2 regions of the Candidatus Enterococcus lemimoniae genome follow, and region 2 is predicted to be linked to the other one. Evidence: a T-box and tRNA genes for the amino acid it is inferred to sense, from the RefSeq annotation. Region 2 holds a T-box; the other holds one or more tRNA genes.
What was found. The T-box of region 2 lies ahead of leuS (leucine--tRNA ligase). A T-box ahead of a tRNA ligase gene usually reads a tRNA of that ligase, here a tRNA-Leu.
Positions count from the first base shown of each region.

Region 1: it encodes a tRNA-Leu, which carries the amino acid that the T-box ahead of leuS (leucine--tRNA ligase) is inferred to sense. The anticodon was not compared.

Region 1 is NZ_CP147248.1:257,349-260,851, reverse strand. Features, by position in the region: gene A5866_RS01295 (DUF2871 domain-containing protein) at 130-537, shown strand; gene A5866_RS01290 (SDR family oxidoreductase) at 611-1,366, opposite strand; tRNA gene A5866_RS01285 (tRNA-Leu) at 1,511-1,593, opposite strand; gene A5866_RS01280 (ElyC/SanA/YdcF family protein) at 1,691-2,416, opposite strand; gene A5866_RS01275 (SprT family protein) at 2,543-3,037, opposite strand; gene A5866_RS01270 (Tex family protein) at 3,040-3,503, opposite strand, start outside.
Region 2 is NZ_CP147248.1:2,845,855-2,849,357, forward strand. Features, by position in the region: gene A5866_RS13530 (muramidase family protein) at 1-1,809, shown strand, start outside; T-box leader at 1,860-2,085, shown strand; gene leuS (leucine--tRNA ligase) at 2,379-3,503, shown strand, end outside.

The DNA.
Region 1 (3,503 bases), 980 kb from region 2:
TAAGATATGATCAAAAAGCGTATCTGAAATGCATAGAATTTACGATTACAGCTGGATGCAAATACGTAGAAATGAATCAATTGATTTGTTACAGTTAATTTGTTTGAAAAAATAAAATAGAGGTGAACCATGAAAAAATTAGTTAGAGTTAGTATGTCTTATATGATTTTTGGATTAATAGCTGGTATTTTTTATCGTGAATTTACAAAATGGAATGATTTTACTGGCACTACCCAGTTTAGTGTATTACACACACATGCACTGATTTTAGGAATGTTCTTTTTCTTGATTGTCTTGTTATTAGAAAAGAATTTTCAATTGACAAAAGAAATAAATTATAAAAAATTCTATATTATTTATAATATCGGCTTGGGTGTTACGTTATTAATGATGATGATTCGAGGGACTTTACAAGTATTAGGCTCTCCGGAATCTGCTGCTATTTCAGGGATTGCTGGTTTAGGGCATATCATCATTACTGTGGGCTTGGCCTATTTCTTCCAAGTTTTGTTTAAAGCCGTTAAAGAAGAGGTTTAGCAGCTTCAACTAAAGCATTCAATAAAAAAACTTGTTTCGTTTGTATTCCAAAACGAAACAAGTTTTTTTATTATCACGCTAAAATACCACCGTCAGCAATAAATTCTCTACCAGTAGAATAAGAAGAGTCATCAGAAACCAAGAATAAGACTAAGTTTGAAATTTCTTTTGGATCAGCCATTCTTTTCATAGGAATCGTTTGTTGGAATTGTTCAATTGCAGCTTTTTGTTCTCCCGTTGCTTGCGTTACCATTGGGGTAATGACATCACCTGGATGAACTGAGTTGACACGAATATGCTTATCTGCGAATTCTAAAGCAGCACATTTGGTTAATCCTCTAACCGCAAATTTTGAGCTAACGTAACCATATCCGCCGACACTACCTTCAAAGCCTTCAATTGAGGAAATGTTAATAATTGAAGCTGAGTGACTCTTTTCAATTAACGCTACAGAATTTTTGATTCCTAAGAAGACCGATAGTTGATTGATTTCAATCGTTCGCATAAATTCTTCTTGCGTTGTATTTTCTAGACTCTTAAAGACATTAATCCCAGCACTATTCACGAGAATATTTATTACACCTTGTTCTTTAGTGATTTGTTCAATAGCTTTTTGCCATTGGTCTTCTTTGGTAACATCTAAATGAACAAATTGGGCATTGTCTCCTAAACTAGCAGCGGTCTCTTTGCCCGATATATCATCAATATCCGCTATATAAACGATTGCACCTTCTTTAATAAATAAAGCTGCATGCTCTTTTCCCATGCCCATTGAAGCTCCAGTAACTAACGCAATTTTTCCTTTTAATCTTATTGATAATTCCTCCATTCTTAAAACATAATAAAATAAGAGTTATTTAAAACGCTTACGCTCATTATAGCGCTTTCTAACATTTTTTAAATGGGGAGTAGAATAATTGAAAGCTAAATTAAAAGACACCTCTTTGAAAGAAGTATTCTGCTAAAAAACTTATGCGGCCAAGAAGACTCGAACTTCCACGGGGTTGCCCCCACCAGCCCCTCAAGCTGGCGCGTCTGCCATTCCGCCATGACCGCAATCTATGTCATTATTACCTATTCAATGATAAAATACGCTCTTACTTTTGTCAATCATTCATCCACTTCAATCGTTTACTTTTCTACTATTTAATTCTTATCTTTTCATTTCATATGCGTATACTTGGCACAATTTATCATAGGCCTGACTTACTTCTTTTGGTATCTCAACAGCATCAATATAATTACGACCATTAGGCCCGTAACCATTTGCATCATTTCTAAGTCGAGGAATTTCACCCAAAACTAAAGAAAGAAAGTAGTCTGTACTCCATAAACCATTAAGTTGTTCTTTTTCAAAGATAATCGCATTTTCAGCCGCTTTTACGAAGGGAACGATCGATACATAGTTTGTAAAAACAGCATCTGTTGCTTGCCACTCTTTTTCAAAAGTAGCCTTGATCCTTCTTTGTAATAAAGGATCTGCCAATAATAAGACTTTTTCAGGATGCCAGTTTGTGGTCTTCACTGTATCTAATGCAAAACGTGCATTCTCACCTGAGTTGGTTGATGTTTTCTCCGTTAAAAATAATGTTTTATCTAAATCATATTTTTGTTTAAAGTAATCCAAATACATTTCTGTTTCACTTGCGCCAGTGATAGCCATCCCCATTTTTTTAAAGTTACTCTGTAAAAAAGGCGTAGCATGACCAACACCACCAACTAACATTAATCTGTCTGCTAGGCCGTTTTCATATAACCGAATCAGTTCATCCGCAAGATAAGGCAAACTGTTGCCAGCTAAGATTGCAAGATCATAACGACTAGCTGTTGCTTCTTTTGCAGATAAATATTCGATAACTGTATTCCAATGTTGAATCATGCTATTCCTCTTCTCCTCTTAATCAATAGTATAATAATGGGATTGGGACAGAAGCGCTTATTCGGGATTTGCAATTTTAACAAAAAAGAACTCACTTTTGTCCCAAACTCATTTACTTTATAGTCATCAAGAATGAAGCAACTCTACTAAATTTCCTCGACATTTCCCACAAACATAGCGTTCCGTATTGATTCTGCGTTTACGTAGAATCAATGTTTGACACTTTTCACACTGATACTGATGGTATGATTGTGGTTTTTGTTCTACTAAAGGACGAACATAGCGGCTGCCGCCGGTTCGTTTCAATAATGACTTAAATTCAGGATCTTTATGTTGATAGCCTTTGCCTTCTATATGCAGATGATAGTGACACAATTCATGCTTGATCACATTGATCAATTCTGATTCACCATAACGTTCAAAAACTTTTGGATTGAAGTCTATATTGTGCGAGCTTAAATGATAGCGACCACCAGTGGTTCTTAGACGACGGTTAAAAAAAGCATTATGCCGAAACTTTTTCCCAAAAAAAGACAATGAAATCTCTTCTACCATCGCTTGTAATTGCGCATCTGTCAACACTTGCTTTGCGGGTTTTCCTTCTTTAGAAAAACTACTCAAGACTATTCTTTCCTTTCAGCTTGTGGCAGCATCGTTAAACTGATACGCCCTTTCTTCATGTCCACATCTTCTACCCAAACTGTTACAACATCCCCTACAGCAACAATATCAGTAGGGTGTTTAACAAATTTCGAGCTAAGTTTTGAAATATGGACTAAACCGTCTTGTTTGACACCAATATCAACGAATGCTCCAAAATCGATGACGTTACGAACTGTTCCTTGTAATTCCATCCCTGATTTTAGATCTTCCATTGATAAAACATCTTTTCTTAAAAGTGGCGCAGGCATTTCATCACGCATATCCCGACCTGGTTGGACTAAAGCGGCAATAATATCTTTAAGCGTTTCACTACCAACTGCTAATTCGGTTTCCAATTGTGCTAGTGGTAAACCTTTCAAACGTTGCGCAGCTTCTGTCGTACCAAGTTCTGCTAATTTAACGTTGGCTTTTTCTAAAATTGCTT
Region 2 (3,503 bases):
ACAGCACCTGATTCTTCAAGTGAAGAGACGTCTGGGACACAAGAATCATCTGAATTAAATACATCAGAAACAACCCAAAGTACTGAGACTACTGAAACGACAGATGCATCAACTGACTCTTCAACAACTGAAACCGAAAAACCAGAAGTACCTGAAACACCAAATCTTGCAATGCGTTCAGCATTTGCTGCGCAATCTAGAAGTATTAGTCCGAGTACGTTTATCGCTGAGATTGCTGGACATGCACGCTCTGTAGCAGCAGCAAATGATTTATACGCTTCTGTAATGATGGCCCAAGCTATTCTTGAAAGTGACTGGGGCAGAAGTACTCTATCGGCAGCGCCTAATCATAATTTATTTGGGATCAAAGGAAGTTATCAAGGACAATCTGTTACGATGAAGACATGGGAAGTACTGAATGGACAATGGGTTCAAGTCGATGCTGCGTTTAGAAAATATCCTTCGTATTCAGAATCATTTAGTGATAATGCTTACGTCTTGAGGAATACATCATTCCAAGCAGGAGTGTATTACTATTCTGGCGCTTGGAAAAGTAACACGAATTCATACAGAGATGCAACTGCGTGGTTAACAGGACGTTATGCAACAGATCCTAGCTATAATTCAAAACTAAATAATATTATTACAACGTATAATTTAACACAATATGATACTCCTTCATCAGGCGGCGGCAACACTGGTGGAAGTACAGGAGAAGGTAATACAGGCGGTAATGGCAATACAGGAGGCAACACAGGTGGTGAGACAAGCGGCCAAGATGTGACACATACAGTAAAAGCTGGTGATAGCCTTTGGGCATTGTCTGCTAAATACGGCACGTCGATCGCGAACATCAAGAGCTGGAATAAACTTTCTAGTGATGTCATTTATGTAGGCCAAAAACTGATTGTGAAAAAGGGCTCTGGTAATACAGGAGGTAACAATAACGGTAATACAGGCGGTAACACAGGAGGCTCTGGCAACACAGGTGGTTCTGGTAATGTTGGAACAACAAACACGTACTACACAGTAAAATCAGGCGACTCATTATGGGCGATTGCTAATGCGAATGGTATTAGTCTTACTAATTTACGCCAATGGAACAATTTAAGCGGAGATATGATTTATCCTGGACAAAAACTAATCGTGAAAAAAGGTGCTGGTAACGCTAGTGGTGGTAGCACAGGCGGTAATACTGGCGGTTCTGGCAATACAGGTGGTTCCGGTAATACTGGAACAATAAATACGAATTACACAGTAAAATCAGGCGACTCATTATGGGCGATTGCTAATGCGAATGGTGTTAGTATTGCTAATTTACGCCAATGGAACAATCTAAGCGGAGATATGATTTATCCTGGCCAAAAATTGATTGTGAAAAAGGGTTCCGGCAGCACTGGTGGTAATACGAGTGGCAGCAATAGCGGCTCAACAGGTAACACAGGTGGTTCAAATAATGCTGGATCAACAACTGGTTCGTACACAGTAAAATCAGGTGATTCTCTTTGGGCAATTGCTAATGCGAATGGTGTAAGTGTTGCTAATCTACGTCAATGGAATAATTTAAGCGGAGATATGATTTATCCTGGTCAAAAATTAATCGTGAAAAAAGGAACTGGCGGTTCTGCTGGGTCATCGAATACTGGTAATCAAGGCGGCGGACAAACAACAGGTTCGCATTCTGTAAAAAGTGGCGACACTTTATGGGGACTTGCTCAAAAATATGGAACTAGCGTTCAAAGAATCAAACAACTGAACGGTTTATCCGGCGATATCATTTATATTGGTCAAACGTTAAAAGTAAAATAAAAGATTGAACTTGACTTGAATATTTGGTAGTATGATAGCATATAGAATATAGCTAAACGGTGAAAAGGAATAGTAGAAAGAACCATGTTTTAGAGAGCGTATGGTTGGTGAAAATACGTACAGAAGCTTTCGAACTCGCCTTTGAGTTATTTTACTGAACAAGTATAAAGAATCCACTTTATTAAGTAAAATCGGCGGCGGTCGTTACAACGCTGAGGCTTGTATGTATACAAGTGAATTTAGGTGGTACCACGTTGTCAATTATACGTCCTATAGGAGTTTTTCCTGTAGGGCGTTTTTGTTGCAAATCACAGCGATTGCTTGCTGAGCTGATGATGCGCAATACTTGGCGACCACAGGGAGCGAAGTAACCATACTAGTGAATCACCAAAAGTCTAGATCTAAAAAAGTTAAGAGATGGTAAGTAAATCACCATTAAGGTCTTAAATGATCAAAGCTAGGCTACGCCAGAGTAGATGATGCATAATACAAGGCGTACAATGGCAGTAAAGTTAAATCGCCACTAAAACATACGAATAAAAAAGCTACTTAAACAGGAGGAGAAAAACGTGAGTTACAATCACAAGCAAATCGAGAAAAAATGGCAAAAATATTGGGCAAAGCACAATAGCTTTACAACCCATGACGATCCTAGCAAGGAAAAATTCTATGCTCTAGATATGTTTCCTTATCCATCTGGACAAGGTCTTCATGTTGGACATCCAGAAGGATATACTGCAACAGATATTTTATCTCGAATGAAGAGAAGTCAAGGATACAGTGTTTTACATCCAATGGGGTGGGATGCCTTTGGTTTACCAGCAGAACAATATGCACTTGATACTGGAAATGATCCAGCAGAATTTACGAAAAAAAATATTGAAACGTTTAAACGTCAGATCAATTCATTAGGATTCAGCTATGATTGGAACCGTGAAATTAATACGACAGATCCAGAATATTACAAATGGACACAGTGGATCTTTACAAAATTATATGAACATGGCTTAGCTTATGAAGCAGAAGTTGCCGTTAACTGGGTACCAGAACTTGGAACAGTAATTTCAAATGAAGAAGTTATTGATGGGAAAAGTGAACGCGGTGGCTATGATGTTGTCAGAAAACCGATGCGCCAATGGATGCTTAAAATCACAGCTTATGCAGATCGTTTACTGGATGACTTAGAGTTAGTGGACTGGCCTGAGAGCATTAAAGATATGCAACGAAATTGGATTGGCCGCTCAGAAGGTGCAAATGTTGATTTCAAAATCAAAGGCAGTGAGGACACTATCACAGTTTTCACTACCCGAGCAGATACTTTATTTGGTGCTAGTTACTTAGTTGTAGCGCCTGAATTGAAGATAGTGGATGATATTACGACCCCAGAGCAAAAGGCCGCAGTTACAGCTTATCAAGAAGAAGTAAGCAAAAAATCTGATTTAGACCGTACAGACTTATCTAAAACAAAAACGGGAGCCTTTACAGGAGCGTATGCAATCAATCCAGTGAATGGAAAAGAAATTCCAATTTGGATCGCAGATTATGTTTTAGGAAGTTATGGAACAGGAGCGGTGATGGCAGTACCTGCTCACGATGAAAGAGATCACGAATTTGCTACTAAATTTGAGATTGAAATGATTCAAGTCATTGAAGGTGGCGATATTACAAAAGCTGCTTATACTGGTGATGGTTTG